One region of the Dyella sp. PARNA 12/25 genome, then DNA from elsewhere that is predicted to be linked to it. Evidence: predicted binding sites of a transcription regulator. Region 1 holds the regulator's gene; each other region holds the start of a gene.
What was found. Region 1 encodes FliA, which starts transcription of late flagellar genes. Its sites were predicted from a motif close to TAAAGTTTNNCNNNCNNNGGCCGATAA; they were not measured.
Positions count from the first base shown of each region.

Region 2: AC0GUR_RS15145 (flagellin N-terminal helical domain-containing protein) is a predicted target of FliA. The motif match lies at 3,298-3,324, and genes of this name have one in related genera.
Region 3: AC0GUR_RS18780 (methyl-accepting chemotaxis protein) is a predicted target of FliA. The motif match lies at 4,305-4,331, and genes of this name have one in related genera.

Region 1 is NZ_JBVQCI010000002.1:631,339-637,318, reverse strand. It holds gene flhF (flagellar biosynthesis protein FlhF) at 1-1,144, shown strand, start outside; gene AC0GUR_RS07660 (MinD/ParA family protein) at 1,159-2,082, shown strand; gene AC0GUR_RS07655 (RNA polymerase sigma factor FliA) at 2,084-2,860, shown strand; gene cheY (chemotaxis response regulator CheY) at 2,919-3,326, shown strand; gene AC0GUR_RS07645 (protein phosphatase CheZ) at 3,323-3,964, shown strand; gene AC0GUR_RS07640 (chemotaxis protein CheA) at 4,151-5,980, shown strand, end outside.
Region 2 is NZ_JBVQCI010000008.1:10,739-16,718, forward strand. It holds gene fliS (flagellar export chaperone FliS) at 1-237, opposite strand, end outside; gene fliD (flagellar filament capping protein FliD) at 242-1,795, opposite strand; gene AC0GUR_RS15145 (flagellin N-terminal helical domain-containing protein) at 1,991-3,205, opposite strand; gene flgL (flagellar hook-associated protein FlgL) at 3,609-4,835, opposite strand; gene flgK (flagellar hook-associated protein FlgK) at 4,842-5,980, opposite strand, start outside.
Region 3 is NZ_JBVQCI010000012.1:59,839-65,818, reverse strand. It holds gene AC0GUR_RS18800 (CHASE2 domain-containing protein) at 1-243, shown strand, start outside; gene AC0GUR_RS18795 (hypothetical protein) at 554-1,330, shown strand; gene AC0GUR_RS18790 (OmpA family protein) at 1,412-1,993, opposite strand; gene AC0GUR_RS18785 (hypothetical protein) at 2,249-2,446, opposite strand; gene AC0GUR_RS18780 (methyl-accepting chemotaxis protein) at 2,585-4,261, opposite strand; gene AC0GUR_RS18775 (GFA family protein) at 4,442-4,837, opposite strand; gene AC0GUR_RS18770 (GNAT family N-acetyltransferase) at 4,834-5,382, opposite strand; gene rsgA (GTPase RsgA) at 5,521-5,980, opposite strand, start outside.

The sequences.
Region 1 (5,980 bases):
TCGCCGCGAAGCCATGCCGCCGCCGCTGCCCGCCGTGACCCACGACGATGACGAGGGCGTCACCGTCACGCTGTCGCGTCGTCCTCCGCTGCCGCCGCCCGGCGAAGTCTCCATCGATACGCGAGTGGTCAAGCTAGTGGAAACGGCCGCGTCGTCGGTCGAACCCGAGACAAGCATTGACGCTTCTTCACCAATTCATCCACTGCTCGAGCGCGCCGTGCAGGACACCGCACGCGTCCGCGCCGAGCTGGGCAGTTTGCGCGAACTGCTGGAGACGCAACTTTCCAGCTTGGTGTGGAACGACATGGAGCGCCGTCACCCGATGCGCGCTCGCGTTCTTCGCGAGATGACCCGCCTGGGCATTGAGCCCGATGTGGCGCGACAGCTGGCCGATGATCTGCCGGCCGAAATCAATACCGAACAGGCGCGTTACCTGCCGCTTGGCATGTTGAGCCGCAGCCTGTCGATCGGGCGCCGCGATCACGCCGAGCGGCGCAGTGTCACTGCACTGGTCGGGCCGACGGGCGTGGGCAAGACCACCACCATCGCCAAGCTGGCGGCGCGTGCCGTGATGCGTCATGGCGCATCGCAGGTCGCGCTGGTCAGCACGGATCACTACCGCATCGGCGCGGCGGCGCAGTTGGAACACTACGGTCGCCTGCTCGGTGTGCGCGTCTATCCCGCTTACGACGCGGACAGCCTGTGCCGGGTGCTGGAATTGCTCCGCGGTTGCCATACGGTGCTGGTGGACACCGCCGGCCTTGCCGGTGGCGATCCGCGCCTGGCCGAGCAGCTGGAAGTGCTGGGCAACGGCGGCGATCTGCGTGCCTGCCTGGTGCTCGCTGCCAATGCGCAAGCGTCATCGCTCGATGAAGCGGTGCGCGCGTACATGCCGCTGAGGCCGCACGCCTGCATCCTCACCAAGCTCGACGAAGCGCCCAGCCTCGGCGGCGCCTTGTCGGTGCTGATCCGTCACCGGTTGCCGCTCGATTACATCACCGACGGTCAGCGCGTACCGGAAGACATCGCCACGGCCGATGCCCGCGTGCTGGTGTGCCGCGCGGCGCAGGTGCTCAAAAGCCATGCGCCCGCCGATGACGTGGTGATGGCGGATCGTTTCGGACTAGCGGTGGCGAACGCATGAACGGTGTCTTCGCAATGAATCAGGCAATGGGTCTGGAAAGCATGTTGCGCGCGTTGGCAGAACGACATGGCCGGAAGACGCCATCACACGACCAGGCGTTTGGCTTGGCCAGCCCGCCACCACGCAAGCAATGCCGCGCGATTGCCGTGGCAGGTGGCAAGGGTGGCGTGGGCAAGACCACGGTGTCGGTGAATCTTGGCATCGCGCTGGCTATGGCGGGGCGCGAGGTGATGCTGCTTGACGCCGACATGGGCCTTGCCAATATCGATGTATTGCTTGGACTGACGCCCTCGCGGCATGTTGGCCATCTGCTCGACGGCACCTGCAGTATCGAAGATTTGCTGCTTTCCGGTCCGCACGGCATCAAGATCGTGCCGGCCGGTTCGGGTACGCGGCGCCTCGCCCAGCTCGGCAACACCGAGCATGCGGCGGTGATTCGCGCATTCGACGATCTGGCGTCGCCGCCCGACTACTTGCTGGTGGATACGGCGGCGGGCCTCTCCGACAACGTGGCCATGTTCGCCGCCGCCGCCGATGACGTGGTGCTGGTGGTGTGCGACGAACCCGCCTCGCTCACCGATGCCTATGCCTTGCTCAAGGTGTTGAGCCGCGACTTTGGTGTGCGCCGCTTCCGCATGGTGGCCAACATGGTTCGCAACAACAGCGAGGCGCGCCAGCTGCATCAAAAGCTGGCCCGGGTGTGTGACCGCTTCCTGGACGTGGCACTGGAATTCATGGGCCATGTGCCTAGCGACGAGCGGCTCAAGCAGGCCATTCGGCGCCAGAGCGCGGTGGTGGATCTGTGGCCGTCCAGTCGTTCGGGACAGGCATTCAAGCAATTGGCGGGTGCGGTCGATACATGGGGTGAACCCGAGCGACTAGGCCTGGATCGCATCGCCTTTTTCAGCAGGCAGGCCGCAGCAGCGACGGGGTGGTGACATGAGTGTGGCTTCCGAATATCTGCAACTGCAACGGCAGAGTGCCGATCAGCTGGTTCGCCAGCATGCGCCGCTGGTGCGACGAATCGCCTATCACCTGATGGGCCGTCTGCCGCCAAGCGTGGATGTGAGCGACCTGATTCAGGCTGGCATGGTGGGGTTGCTGGAGGCTGCGCGCAATTTCGCCACCGGGCGCAATGCGAGCTTCGAGACGTTTGCGGGCATCCGCATTCGTGGCGCGATGCTCGATGAATTGCGGCGCACTGATTGGACACCCCGATCGGTGCACCGAAAAGTACGCGAGATGGCGGAGGTGGTCCGTCAGATCGAAATAGAAACAGGCGCGGATGCCGACGACGCGGAAGTGATGAAGCGGCTCGGCATGGGTGCAGAGGAATACCACCAGGTGCTGGCCGATGCGGCGAGTGCGCGATTGCTCAGTCTTTCCGCACCGGACGACGCAGAAGGCGGCGCAGCGTTCGATGTGGCCGACGGCGAAAGCCTGGGGCCGCAGGAGAGCGTGGAACATGACGGCATGCGCGGGGCGCTGGTGGAGGCCATTGGCGGTCTGCCGGAGCGTGAGCAACTGGTGATGTCGCTGTATTACGAAGAGGAAATGAACCTCAAAGAGATCGGCGCGGTGCTGGGTGTCACCGAATCGCGGGTCTGCCAGATCCATGGTCAGGCCATCGTGCGGTTGCGTGCGCGCATGACGGGCTGGACAGGGCAGGGAACAGAAAACGGCGAACGGGGCAGGGGGAGAAGCAAAACGCGTTGATCTTGCAGTGACTCGACGATTCCCCGTACCCATTCCCTAGAAAAAACCGGAGAGTCCTTTGGACAAGAATATGAAGATCCTCGTGGTGGACGATTTTTCCACCATGCGGCGTATCGTTCGCAACCTGCTGGTCGAGCTGGGTTTCAGCAATGGTCTGATCCAGGAAGCGGACGACGGCGAAAACGCCCTCACCATGTTGCGCAACAACGCCTTCGACATGGTGGTGACTGACTGGAACATGCCCAACATGACGGGCATCGACTTGCTGCGCGCGATTCGCGCTGAGCCGGCACTCAAAGGCCTGCCGGTGCTCATGGTCACTGCCGAAAACAATCGCGACCAGATCATTGCCGCCGCGCAGGCGGGTGTGAACGGCTACATCGTCAAGCCGTTCACCGCCGCCGTGCTGCAGGAAAAGCTGTCCAAGATCTTTGAACGTCTCGCCGCCAGCGGAGCCACCGCATGAACGCACAAGCCTCCGTAATGGCCGGTGAAGCCATGCCGCAAGAACTGCATGACCTGCTCAACAGCACCGATGGTGTGGCATTTGAGCAGGCGCTCGATGTGCTGGTGCGCCAGCGCGAGCAGCGCTTGTTCCGCGCGCTGGGCCTGTTGGCTCGCGATCTGCACGACGCGGTGCGCCGCCTCGGTGGCGATCTCGCGCAGGAAGGCGTGCCGGGCAGTGTGGCTGACGCGCGTCAGCATCTGCAGGACGTTCTGGAAATGAGTTCGCAGGCTGCGCACCGCACGCTCGATTTTGCCGAGCGCATGCGTCCGCAGGCCGAGGCCCTGGCGGAGAACGCCAACGCCGTGATCGATGGCACCCCGGCTGGTGATGTCGCCCATGTACTGGCCAAGCAGGCGCAGGCATTCGCTACCGATTGCCGCGATGGCATGGCTGATTTCGTGGTGGCGCAGTCGTGGCAGGACCTGTCCGGTCAACGCATCAAGAAAGTGGTCAACTTCATCGGCAGCGTGGAGAACTCACTGCTGGAGCTGGTGAGCCTCACCGGTGCGCTCGCCTCCGGCGAAGCCACCGCCGGTCCGGTCAAGGTGACCAGCCAGGACGAAGCTGATCGTCTGCTCAGCGAATTTGGTTTCTAAGAGCCCGCTCATGATCTCGGTATGGTTGTCATTTCCTCACCGTCATCCCCGCGAAAGCGGGGATCCAGCGCCTTTGGTGAGGTGTGAGAGTCACTGGATTCCCGCCCTTGCCCCCTTTTCGGGGTTCGCGGGAATGACGGTGAGGCAAAGCCGAGCTCTCGGGCGGACTCCAAGGGCAGACTCATGATGGACCCCACGCTGGACAGCGAACTGCGCGACGATTTCCTGGTGGAAGCCGGGGAACTGGTGCAGCGTCTGGGCGATCAGCTGATCGGGCTGGAAGCCTCGCCGCGCGACGCGGATCTGTTGAACGCGGTATTTCGCGCGTTCCATACGGTGAAGGGCGGCGCGGGTTTTCTCGCCATCGAGCCGATGGTGCAGTTGTGCCATCACGCTGAAGATCTGCTCAATGTCGCGCGCAACGGGCAGTTGCTGCTCGACGCCGAACGCATGGATGCGCTGCTGGAAGCGCTGGACCTGCTCAACGACATGCTGGCTGCGTTGGCTGGCGGCAGCGCCATGGCCATGCCGCCGCAAAACCTGCTGCAGCGGCTGAAACCTGGCGCCGCTCCGCCGCCTGTACCGAAGCCGGTCGCTGCGCCGGTCGCACCGCCACCGGGCGACGGCACCATCGACGATTCGGAATTCGAGGCGTTGCTGGATAGCCTCTACGGCACCAGTGGCGCGCCCGGTGCGCCCGCGGCTGCGCCCGCAACGTCAGGTGCGATCAGCGACGACGAATTCGAAGCACTACTCGATAATCTTCACGGCAAGGGCGGCACGCCGGGTGCAACCGTCACCGCGCCGGTCGTGTCGGCAGAGTCGACGGCGATCTCGGATGACGAGTTCGAAGCGCTGCTCGACAACTTGCATGGCAAGGGTTCTGCGCCGGGTGCACCAGCCACCGCGCCGGCTCCCGCGCCGACACCGACACCCGCAACGCCAGCCAAGCCTGCAGCGCCACCGGCGGAAAATACCGTACGTGTGGACACCGCGCGCCTCGACGCGCTGGTACATCGTGCCGGCGAACTGGTGCTTGTGCGCAATCGCCTGCTTAGCCTCGCGGCGAAGCTGGGTGACGAAACGCTGGAGCTTGCCGCGAGCGAACTGGATCGCGTCGCCGATGCATTGCAGAGCGCCGTGCTCGGCATGCGCATGCAGCCGGTGGGGCGTCTGTTTCAACGTTTTCCGCGCATCCTGCGCGACTTGTCGCGTCAGCTGGGCAAGGAAGTGGAGTTGGTGCAGGAAGGTGAGGGCACGGATCTCGATCGCAGCCTGGTCGAGGCGCTGGCCGACCCGATGGTGCATCTGATCCGCAACGCGCTCGATCACGGCCTGGAAATGCCCGAGGACCGCGTGCGGGCCGGCAAGCCGCGCAAGGGTACGGTGACCTTAGGTGCGAGCCAGCGCGGCGAGCGCATCGTCATCACCGTTTCCGATGACGGGCGTGGCATGAATCCTGACGTCCTTCGCCGCAAGGCGGTGGAGAAAGGCGTGATCGATGAAGCACAAGCGGCGCGTCTCAGCGAAAACGAATGCTATGAGCTGATTTTCCGCCCCGGCTTCAGCACGGCCGCCACCGTCTCGGATATCTCCGGACGCGGAGTGGGCATGGATGTGGTGAAGACGCGCGTGGCCGAACTCGGTGGCACCTTGCAGGTGCGCTCGCAGCTCGGTCGTGGCAGCACGCTGGAACTGGCCGTGCCGCTCACGCTGGCGATCCAGCGTGTGTTGATGGTGCGCGTGGGCGGGCGTCTGCTTGCGCTGCCGCTCAGCAATGTGGACGAAGTGTTTGAACTTGCGCCGGGTCAGCAGCAACAACTGGATGGCCGTGTGGTGGCGTCGCATCGCGGACGTGCGTTGGCGCTGGCGGATCTCGGTGGCTGGGTTGGCGTTGAAGGCCTCGCTGGCCGTCACGTGGTGGTGCTGCATATCGGCCATCTTCGTCTGGGCTGTCTGGTGCACGAGGTGCTGGGTCGTGAAGACGTGATGGTCAAGCCGCTCGGCCCTCTGTTC
Region 2 (5,980 bases), on a different contig from region 1:
GGCGGCATGGTCGAGACTGCCGCGCAGTTCACCGAGAATGGCCTGGGCCTTGCCGAAGTGCAGCCCTTTGGCCGGCACATCACCGCGACGCACGGCGCCACGCGCCTGGTTGATGCGATCGATCAGGCCGTCGAACAACATGTTGGTCAGCTGATGGCGGTCGGCACCCTCGACGCTGCCGCGTGCGCTGGTGTCCTGATACATCGCACTTCCGTTGCGCATGTAGCCGTAGGTCATGACCTTAGTTCTTCGAATTGTTGGAGTTGTTCAGCTGCGCCAGCGCCGTCGTCAGGTAGCTACTGGTGTTGTTGAGCGATGACATCAAGGTGTCCAGCGCGGTGTACTGCTGCTGCAGCTGGTTTTGGTACGTCGCCATGCGCTTGTCCAGCGCCTTCTGCTGCTGGCTGAGCTGCGTCAACGTATTGTTGAGGCTATTCATCCGCGTGGAGATGATGCCGTTCGCGGAGGTATAGGAGTTGAGCGCGGTGTTCAGCGTCGTGGCATAGCCATTGGTGCCAGTGAAGAGCGCCTTCACGTCGTTGCTGTTGGACTGAAACGCCGCAGCCAACTTTTTGTTATCCAGGTTCAGCGTGCCGTCGGAGTTGCGGGTAATGCCAAGATTGGCCAGCGTGCCAATGCTGCTGCCCGGGACCGCACTGCTCATCACCGACGCCATCTGCCGTTGCAACGACGACAGCGTGGTGTCGCCCAGCAGCACGCCAGCGTTGCCGGTGCTCGAATCGAAGCTGGCGAGCTGCGCAACCGTGCTGGCGTAGCTGTTGTAGGCGGTGACGAAACCCTGGATGGCGTTGGTGGCGGCGGTGTTGTCCTGCGCCACAGTCAGCGTGTTGGTGCCGGTGCCGGTGAGGTTGAGCGTGACACCGTCCATCATGCCGCTCACGGTGTTGGATGCACTGCTCACGGCGATGCCGTCGATAGTCAGCTTCGCATCCTGCGCTTCGTTACTGCCCGCCGTATTGAGCGTGGTCGCGAGCGACGTGAGGCCGGCGCTGCTGGTGGCATTGGCGCTCACCGAAAAGCCGTTGGCCACACCGGTCTTGCTGGAGCTCAGCATCAGCTGCTGACCGTTCACACCATTGACGATGGTGGCGGTCACACCCGGGTTGGACGACGAGCCGTTGATTGCGCTGGCGATATCCGACAACGTGTTGGTGCCGGACACCGCCACGTTCATGGTGTTGGAACCCACCGTAATGCCCAGCGTGCCGTTGCCCACGGCGGCGCCCGAGGCAACGGCGCTGCTGGCGCGCTTCTGCGCCGTCGCCAGCTGACTTACCGATAACGTGTAGTTGCCAGGGCGCGCACTGGCCAGCGTGCTGGCCGTGCCAATGCTGGTACTGCCCCCCATCGGTGTCAGCGTGGCGTTGTAGCTGCTGAACGTGCCGACCGCATTTAGCGTGGCCAGCGCACTCTGAATGCCGCTGAGCGCGGAATTGAGTGACGAAAGGCCGGTCAGCAGATTGGTGGTCTGCGTGGTGCGCGTGGTGATCTGCTGCTGCGAGGCCGCTTTGCGTGCATTCACCAGCGCGGTGACGATCGCGTTGACATTCAGGCCCGAGCCGAGGCCGATCGAGCTGATGGTGGCATTGCCGGAACTGGTGTCCGAACTGCCGGAATTGCTCGAGGTGCCTGACGTGCCGGAGCTGCCGCTCGACGACGTGCCGCCAGTGGAGGAGGTGCCAGACGAACCGCTACCGGTATTCGTACTCGAACCAAGCTGGTTGAGCATGGAACTCAGGCTGTTGCCCGAGGTGGCACCGCTGGTCGTCGTCATGATGTGGTCTTTCCTTGTCCCGAACGTATTCCGCCTTTAAGCGGAGGATGTCGAGCCTCCGGCAAAACCTTCGCACGCAAAGGCTTTGCCGGCGGCTCCCGAAACGCTCGGCGGGCTGCGAGGGCAACCCGCCGGGCGGTAAAACCGGCCGCCTGCGGACGCGACCCGGGAGAGTCGCGTCCTGGCCTGCGTCCGTTACTGCAACAGCTTCAGCACCTGCTGCGGGTTGGAGTTGGCCTGCGCCAGCACCGAGATACCTGCCTGCTGCAGCACGTTGGCCTTGCTCAGGTTGGCCGTCTCGGCTGCGAAGTCCGCGTCCTGGATGGTCGACTGCGAAGCCTGCAGGTTGGTCGTCTGCGCTGCCACCGTGGAGATGGTGGACTGGAAGCGGTTCTGCACCGCACCCAGCTGGGCAGCGAAGTCGGCAACCGACTTCAGCGCCACGTCGACGCGCGAGATCAGCGCGTTGGCGTGATCCACGCTCAGCACGTTGCCGGTATCCAGGCCACCGCCGGTGGCCACAGCCTTGGCGTCGTTGTTGGCCGCTGCAGTACCGTTGGCCGAAGAGTTACCGGCGATGCTGGTCTGCGGGGTGGCCTGGCCGCCGAGCGTGGAGGCAGCGTTGATCGAACCGGTGTCCGTCACCGTGAACGAGCCGCTGGAATAGAAGCTCACGCCGCCATTGCCATCCACCGCCGCGCTGAAGCCCGTGATGCCAGCCGCGTTCACGGCGTCAGCCAGGTCCTGCACGCTCGATGCCGTACCGGACAGCGCGTGAGCGGTGCCAGCGGAGTCGGTGATGCTGATCTTGCTCAGGTCGAGCGTCTGCGCAGCGCCGCCAGCGGTCTTGTTGGTGAACGCGCCGGAGAGGTCACCGGTGTTCAGCTCGCCGATGGCGCCCATGTCGTGGGCCTTCACGCTCTGGCCCAGGCTCACGCTGATGGTCTGGCCCACGTCCGAACCGATCTGGAACGACTGGGTCTTCAGCGAACCGTCCAACACGTTCTTGCCGTTGAAGGTGGTCTGGTTGGCGATACGGGTGATTTCAGCCAGGCGCTGCTGCACTTCCTGGTCCATCGACGCACGGTCGCTGGCGGTGTAGGTGCCGTTGGCCGACTGCACGGCCAGGTCGCGGACGGCCTGCAGGTTGGCGGTCACCTGGTCCAGGGCCGAACCGGCGGTCTGCGCCAGGTTGATGGCGTCGCTGGCGTTGGCGCTAGCCTGCTTCAGGCCACCGATCTGCGTGGTGTAGCGCTGCGAGATCGCGAAGCCGGCGGCGTTGTCGGCCGCGCTGTTGATCTTCAGACCCGAGGACAGACGCTGCGTTGCCTGGGACAGGGCGCTCTGCGACTTGGTCAGGTTGTTCTGCGCGGTCAGCGACGAGATGTTGGTATTGATAACGAGAGACATGGATTGCTCCTGCGTAAACCGGTGGCCGGTTCGATTGGCGTTGTTCGTGCCGGCGTCAGGTCCTTCGTGGGATGCCATCCGCCTCAGAGAGTTTTTCGGCGCTTGTTTCGATTACTTGAGCCACTCGCTGCAATTCGTGCTAGGGCGCGCTTTGCACACCTGACCCGACACTGCCGCGCCTCGCCTTCACACAAAAACCACCACAGCGCAGACCTCCTTTGTCTTGACGCCTTGCCACAAAGCCGCGCGTAGTTTGCGTCCAAAGCGCGGCACTTAATTCACTTACGGGACCCTTGCAAGTTCGTCATCCCCGCGAAGGCGGGGAACCAGCGACTTTGCTCTCGTGGCGAGGAAGGCACTGGATTCCCGCCTCCGCGGGAATGACAAGCCCTTGGGACTCCACTTACTTCAAATAGTTGAACAAGCTCATCGACTTCACCTGCGCAAAGATCTGCTGCGAGGCCTGCAGCGCCGACTGTTGCAACGACAGGTTGCTGATCGCGGTATAGGCATCGACGCTTTGCACATCCGACAGCGCCGACTGATAGGTCACGTTGAGATCCTGATACGCACCCTGTTGCTGCTGTAGCGTGTTCAGTCGACCGCCAATGGAAACCTGGGTGGAGCTGATGGCCGCCTGCGTCCGGTCGATCGACTCGATCTGCCGGCTCATCGTGTTGGTCAGCTGCGTGTTGCTCACACCGCTCTGCAGCGCGTTGATCATGTTGCTCAGCGTGCTGAACATGTCCTGCTGACCGCCAGTGCTCACCGACACCGTATCGCCGGCGGCGGGCGTGCCGCTCATGTTGATGGTCATGCCGTTGAAGCTGATGGCGCCGCCATCCTGATAGGTACCCGTCACCGGGTTGCCGCTGCCGTCGAGCACCGGATTGCCCTTGGCATCTGTCGCTGCCCAGGCGCCACTGTTACCGAAGGTGATGGTGTAGCCACCACCACTGGCCGCCTTGGTGCTGTTCCAGGTGGAAAGATCGGTCACGCTGTTGCTGCCGACCAGCAGCGTGCCCGTATTCCCATTGCTGGCGCTCGCAGTGAAGGAGCCATTACCAGCAGGGATATTCATGAACAGGTTGCCACCCGAATCGCTGGTAGCAATCTGCAACCCCGAACCCACCGCCGCATGCTGCTGGTTGTTGTTGCCCAAATAGCTGACCACACCGTTCGGCCCCACCTGGAAGGGCATGGTGGTAGTGCTGGTGCCGGCAAACAGTGCATTGCCGTTGCTGTCCGTAGTGTTCGCCTGCTGCACCAGCTGGTCGCGAATCTGGCTGAGCTGGCTGGCGATGCTGGCACGATCACTGTCGGACAGCGTGCCGTTCACGGCCTGCAGCGCCAACGTGCGCGCAGTGTCGAGCACACTGTTCATCGAGCTCAGCGTACTCACCTCGGTATTGAGGCGTGTGGTCGCGCTGTTGATATTGCTCGTGTACTGCGTGTTGGCCGCAATGACGTGATTGAGGCTCACCACCTGCCCCGCACCCGCCGGGTCATCCGACGCCACGTTGATACGCAAGCCGGTAGTCACCTGATTCTGTGAACTGGCCAGCGCGCTCTGCTGGTTCAGCATGGTGCTGAGCGACTGCTGATACATCCAGCTGGTGGAAAGACGCATGGTGTTTTACCCGTGGATCGCGGAGAGCAGACTGCTGAAGATCGTCTGCGACGTGGAAATGATCTGTGCAGACGCCTGATAGGCCTGCTGGTAACGCACCATGCTGGCCGCCTCTTCATCGAGGTTCACGCCAGCCACGCTCTGCTGGGCTGACATCGCCTGGTTGTAGAGCGCGGTTTGCGTAGTGAGGGTGGTCTGCGCCTGGCTGCCTACGGTGCCGATGGTGGTGGTAAGCGTGCCGTACGCACCGATGATCGACTGCGTGCCACCGTTGACCACACCCTTGTTGGACAGACCCGCCAACGACAGTGCATTGCTGGTGTCGTTGAGGCCGTTGCTATTGATGCCGATGGTGAAGCTATCGTTTGCCGCCGGCGTGCCCGAAGGCGTCACGCTCCAGCCGTTCGCGCTGATGGTTTGCCCCGGCGCATAAGCGCCGCTGGAAAGCACATTGCCGGCCGTATCGGTCACCTGATAGGTGCCGGTCGTGGGGAAGCTCAGCTTGGCGTTGTTCAACAACGCGGCGTTGGTCGGATCCTGCACGGTCACCGAGCCGATGCTGCCGGTGCCGGTGTTGGTGCCGGGCGCTGACGAGGTGAGCGCGGCAGCGGCGGCGATGCCGTTGGGATCGGTCATGGTCAGCGCCAGGCCAGTGGACGCCTGGCGCGTGGGCTGGATCTGGAAGCTGTCGCCCGCCTGTGCGGTGCCGGACAGGCTGAACGTCATTCCGTCGGCAGAATACGTGCCGTTGGCGTTCGCCGTCATCGCCACGTTCTGGCCGCTGGTGGTCTGCAGGCTCCAGCTGGAGCCGTTGTAGCTCAGCAGATAGTCCGAGGTGGTGAGTTGCGAAGCATCGCTGATGCTCGCGGTTACGCCGGCGCTGCCCTTATTGGCGCTGCTCGGAAGCACCGCCGGCGACGGCACGCTGAACATCGGCCCGCCCTGCTTGCCGTTGAGGTCCAGGCCCTTCGACTGCTGCTGGTTGACGCTACTGGCCAGACCCACGGCCGCCTGGCCAAGCTGGTTCTGCACGTTGTCGAGCACGTTGCTGCGGTAATCAAGCAGCGCGCCGAGCTTGCCGCCGCTCACCTTCGAGCTGATCACGGTGCCGGTGCTGTCGAGCACTTCGGTGCGCGATGCGTCGT
Region 3 (5,980 bases), on a different contig from region 1:
GGATGGCGAGGCTTTCAACGCACCTGGTTGTTCGCCATCCCGATGCTCCTGGCCATCCCGCTGACCAGCCTGTTGCTGTTGCGCGCCGCCAACCTGTGGTGGGCACCGGGCTGCTGGATGGTAGTCACGGCCATCGGCTTCGCCGCGCACGCGGCCATCTCCCGACTGGAACGCCGGCGTGAACGTCGCGCCGCGGGCAGGCAGCTCGCCCCTAACGCCTGGTGGCTGGACAGCGGTAGCTGACTAACCCGTTTGGCGTATTCCCAGCCACTCGCCAAGCATCCACATTCGCCATACCGCCCGGTGTTAACCAGCACAGGCCTGCTCCAGCGCCGCAGATGTGTCCGCAGCGTTGCTTGCGCCGCCTGATTCGTCGACGACCGGAGCGGAACATGTCACGCGTCTCTCAACCCAGCCCGCCGGCATACCTATGCTTTGCGGGCGACGCGCGCCTGCAATCTCCCGCTTTGCACCCTCGGCCACGACGCGCGCGCCGTCCCTTCGCGTGCGCACCACTCCATGCCAAGCGGAGCCATGCTCCGAAGGAGATGCCATGAAAATTTCGACTCTCTACCTCGCCGTAGCGTTGGTGTTGTCGTGTGCAGGCACAGCGGTCGCCGCCGACGCCGGCAAAGTCACCGTCATACGTGACTACACCGATATCGTGGCACCGTCTGATCAGGCTGCGTACGAAGCGGGCATCAAGAGCTTCAACCAATGCCTCAGCCAACACGGCTTCAAGTACAACTGGCACGCATGGACGCACGAAACGGGCGACACCTACGCCTACTCCTATGTCACCGACCCTCTGCCATGGGCGGCGTTCGACGACATGCGCGCTGCCGGCAAAGCGTGTGACGCTTCCATTCACAAGGACATCAACCCGCACCTGAAGAGCGAAACCAGCGCGTTCTTCAAGGCACTTCCCGAGCTTAGCCACCTGGCCAAGGGCACGACCCTCAATCAGCCCTACATCGAAGTCATCTATTTCAAGCTCAAGCCCGGCCACGAGCCCCACGAAGCATTCCTCGACGTCGCCAAGAAAATTACGGCCGGCGCAGAGAAAACCAAATGGCCAAATAACTTTGCAGTAGGCGAGGTCCTCAACGCAGGCGAAGGAGCACCGGACTTCATCGTGCTGCTTCCGGCCAAATCCTGGGCTGACCTTGGCAAGGACCCCGACACGCCGCTTTGGACCATGATGGAAAGCGCCTATGGCAAGCAAGACGCACAGGCCATGCGCAAATCGCTCAATGACGCGATTCAGGAACAGAGCTCGCACATCGACAGCTACAGCACCGAGCTGACCTACAAAGCCAGCAGCAAATAGTGACCGGCCCGCACGGAACGAAGAGGGCGCCTTACGGCGCCCTCTGTCGTTTCAGTCATTGCCAGCGTCAGCCACGCGCCCTCAGGTGCTGCCTGCAAAGTCCGTCACCAGCGATACGCGACGATTGGGCTGCCCCTTGTCGCCATGCGCACCAGGTATCACCTGGCGATTTTTCGCCTCGCCATAACTCACAGCGCGCACCTGATTGGCATTGAGGCCGCCGTTGTGAATCAGATAGTCACGCACCGCCTGTGCACGCCTCAAGCCAAGACGCTTGTTGTGATCTGCACCGCCCGAAGGATCCGCGAATCCTTCGGCAGTAATCACGGCATCCACATGGTGCTCACGCAAAACCTTGGCGTAATCGTCAAGGCGCTTCTTGTCTTCATCACGCAACGTGGATTGGTCGGTATCGAAGTGCGCGATCGTGTCGACCCGGATACGTCCAGCCATTGCACTGATCTGCGTATCGTACTGCGCAAACCGCTGATGCATTTCCTGCGTGATCGCATCGATCTCCTGTTGCTGCCGCTGATCGTTGTTGCGCAACTCCGTGATAGCCGCATCAAAGTCGCTCTGCTTGACGTAACCGGTGCAGCCTCCGAGTGCTACGACCAGCACACCGACGAACCCATAACCGATGGGGGAGCTCACCCTTGCCATGACCTGTCTCCTCTCGTGGGCGGTGCGCACACATGCCGCCTACGATGGCAAGCGCGCACGCAAGAAAGGAGTATCCATGTCAAATGTCAAACCAACGCATATTTGACGCTAGTGATTTGCGACGATTGGACGTCCAATTCCAACGCTAACGCAGCCCGACACAGCAGCGAAACTCAAGGGCCGCAACGCATAGGCCATGCGCTGCGAAAACAAAACGTCACATGAACACGTCGACCCGCTATCTGAACGAGTCGATCAATGACGAGCGGCCACCTTGCGAAAGCGTCGTTCCTGAACAAGCCACATGGCGATGCCATAACCCGCACCTGCCAGCAACCAAAGCCACGCCGACTGCGCCGTGGTCAGGCGAGGATGTGGGATCAGATAGGTCATGATGAGAAACATCGGCAGGCCGTAGCACACCACGCCGCTGAACAAGACATACCTGAGCATGCCCTGCCCTCGCGTTCTCGCCCAACGATCAAACTCCTTCGCCTGCATGCGTGCCCCCGATCTGCCCGCTTTCCGAATGACGTATCCCACATGGAACGCGCGAGCGCCCCATGCGTTGAATGCCATCGACCATGGGCCTCAGAACTCAGTCCAGGCATCGCCGGCAGTCACCAGCTCCGCCGATGACCGGTGGCGCGGAGCCACGGGCGCTCCTGTTGGCGTGGACCTTTTCACGGACTCCCCCACGAGGTCGGACGTTGTCGCGGTCTTGCTGGGCATGACTTCGCCTTGCAGAGTGAAGTAGGACACCTGCTTCATCAGCACCTGCGAAAGATCCAGCGTGTTGCGGCTGGCAGCACTGGCCTCTTCCACCAGAGCTGCGTTCTGCTGAGTCACCTCATCCAGCGTAACCACCGCGTTGTTGACCTGACCAATGCCGGCCGACTGCTCTTCGGAGGCCGCGGCAATCACCTCGATGATGGTGCTCACCTCGCGCACATCGCCGGCGATGTCGTTAAGGGCACTACCTGTGCGCTGCACCAGCTGCGCTCCTTCGGACACCTTGTCGGTGGTGTCCTTGATCAGCGACTTGATCTCCTTGGCCGCCACACCGCTGCGCTGGGCCAGATTGCGCACTTCGGTAGCCACCACCGCAAAACCGCGACCCTGTTCTCCCGCGCGCGCAGCCTCCACCGCCGCGTTGAGTGCCAGCAGGTTGGTCTGGAAGGCGATCTCGTCGATCATGCTCACGATCTCGGCCACCTGTTTACTGGCATCGGTGATCGCCTGCATGGCACCCACGGCGGAGCCAGCAATGTCGCGACCCTCCTCCGCGCGCTTGCGCATGCGCAGCGCCATTTCACGCGCCTGGCCAGCACCCTCGGCGTTCTGCTTTACGGTGGCCGACAGCTCCTCCATGGAAGCGGCCGTTTCCTCAAGCGAGCTGGCCTGCTCCTGCGTGCGCTGCGAGAGATCGTCATTGCCTTGCGACAGATCGCGAGCAGCTGCCGTCACCTGCTCCGCCACATCGCGCACCTGCGTGACGATGCTGCTGAGCTGACGATCCATATCATCGAGTGAGCGCAGCGTGTCGCTGAATTCATCGTTGCCGGTGATGTCCGTGGCGTTGTTGAGCTTGCCTTCCTGGATCGCGCTTGCCAGCGCGCGGGCCTTGTTCAGTGGGCGAGTGACTACGCGAATCAGCGCTACCGCCACCGCAAACAGCACCAGCACGCCTAGCATCAGCACCGCCATCGCCAGCTTCCAGGTATGGGCATAGCGAAGCGCGGCGTCTCCCGCCGAAGCCTCCGCCTGTTTCTCATTGATAGCGATCAGCTGGTCGATCGCCTTCGTCTCGCTGGTCATGCCATCGGCGGTTTTTCCGATGTGCAGGTCGCGTCCTTCCTGGGTCTTGCCGGCATCGAGCAGGGCGGCTTCCTGCATCACCAGCGGCTCGGCCTTCTTGCGGATCTCGTCGAATTGCTGAGCCAGCGAGCGCTCCGCGTCCGAGGAGATCATGTTCGGGTAATAGCGCTGCCATGCCGCATCCATGCGCGCGTTGTCGTCCGTGATTTTCTTGACCGCCGTCCGTTGGCTCGGGTCGATGATGGAACGGTTCAAGGCCAGCCGGTCATCGATGATGGCCGAGCGAACATCGCTCACCGCCACAATGGCCTGCACATTGGTGCGATACATGTCATCGACCAGCAGGTACGTGGTGCGCACGCCAAGCAAACCGACCAACCCGACGACAACGGCGATGATGAGGGCAACGCCCATGGCCACGACAATTTTCAGACGAACAGTAAAACGCATGATGACAATACCCCGAGAGATGGGAAGAACACCCCCGGCTGAGGTATCGGCGCTCAGTTGGCTTCCTTGATGCGCTAGTAGCTACACATCATGTGATGTAGCCCACAGCTTTCACCGTCGCGAACCCGTTGAGATGGAGGGGCGCACGCATGCCTCAAGACTTTGCCTGGACGGCCGACATCACGGAACGTGTTCCATGCCCTCGGGCAGGTGCACCCACGGATGCATGCATTCCTCGAACACGGAAATGGATGGCGACGGAAAATCGGCATTGGCAAACGCCCCCACCGGCACGCCAAGCAAACCATCTACCGAGTCCAGCCGGTAATAGACGGTAGCGCCGCACACCGGGCAGAAATAGAACGTGCCCGTGCCGCCCGACTCACCCACGCGGGAATACGACGTAGCGTTACCGCGTATCACCACGCTGTCTTCGCGAAACCGCGCTTGAACGCCAAATGCGCTTCCGGTGCGTCGCTGGCAAGCATGACAGTGGCAGATCGAAACACGCAGCGGCTCTTCGGTCGCTCGCAACATCAATTGCCTGCAACTGCAGGTAGCGACGCGCTGAGTCATGTTGTGCTCTCCCAAGTACCGCCAGGCAGTGCAAGGCTGAACCCGAACACCGGCAACGTACCTTGCATGAAGTCCAGGTCAATCGCTCGCTGAAAACCCAGACGCTCATACATGTCCCATGCCACGCGCATGGCCTCCGTGGTGTGCAGCACCACCCGCTCATGCCGCTGATCTTTCGCCAACGCAATGCACGCCTTGGTCAACGCCTTGCCAACACCCATACCACGTGCGGATGGGTGGACTCCCAACAGGCGAATGCCAGAGGCATTCGTCACTGATGTCGCCGTGCCGCCAGAACCATAGTGCGCCATGTCACCGAAGTAGACCACGCCGCCAAGTAGCCGATCCTCGCTATCCAGCGCCACCAGCACGCGCGTCGCCGGCTTGCTGGTGAAGTCGCCAATATTCGCCAACATCCCGTAGTAGCGCGGCTGCTCGGTGAGCGACGGGAACCCCGCCAGCCCGCTATACACCTCGACCATCAGCTGGCCGAGGGCGCGAAGCTCTTCGGGACGACCATCGCGCACGACCAGCGGCTCACTCATGGGCATTTCCCGAGGCTGACGCGGGCACTATAGGAAACTTCGGCGAACCCGTCATGCGCTCGATACAACACGCCTGCCGAGCCGCGGCGTCCGGCCCAAAACCGCCCACGCTACAACCGCAAGCCCCGCCAAGAAAGCTCAGAAGACATCCAACGCTTCGGTATCGCGAAACACCTCTGCGGGATTCGGCTCGACGTCAGCCAAACAAAGCTCGCGCATTCCTGGCGTATCAATCACCCAGGCGCCAGAGGCAGTGGGAAGCATCTCACGCGTCGTGGTGACACGTTGCTCCGCCGCATCACCAAGGCGAAGCACATCGCGACGCCGCTGAGCCCCACCCACCAAGCGGTTGATCAAGGTGGATTTCCCAACGCCTGGGGGCCCAATGAAGGCCACGGTTACCCCAGGCACCAGCCATGGAGATAGCTGCGACGTGACATGGCCTGAAAGGGCGCTGACGGCTACGACCGGAAGCGTCGGCATCAAACCGGCTGCCTGAGCCACGTGATCATTGACGCTGGCGCACAGATCGGCCTTGGTAAGCACCATCACCGGCATGACGCCAGCATCCAGCGCGAGCGTGACGTAGCTGGCCAAC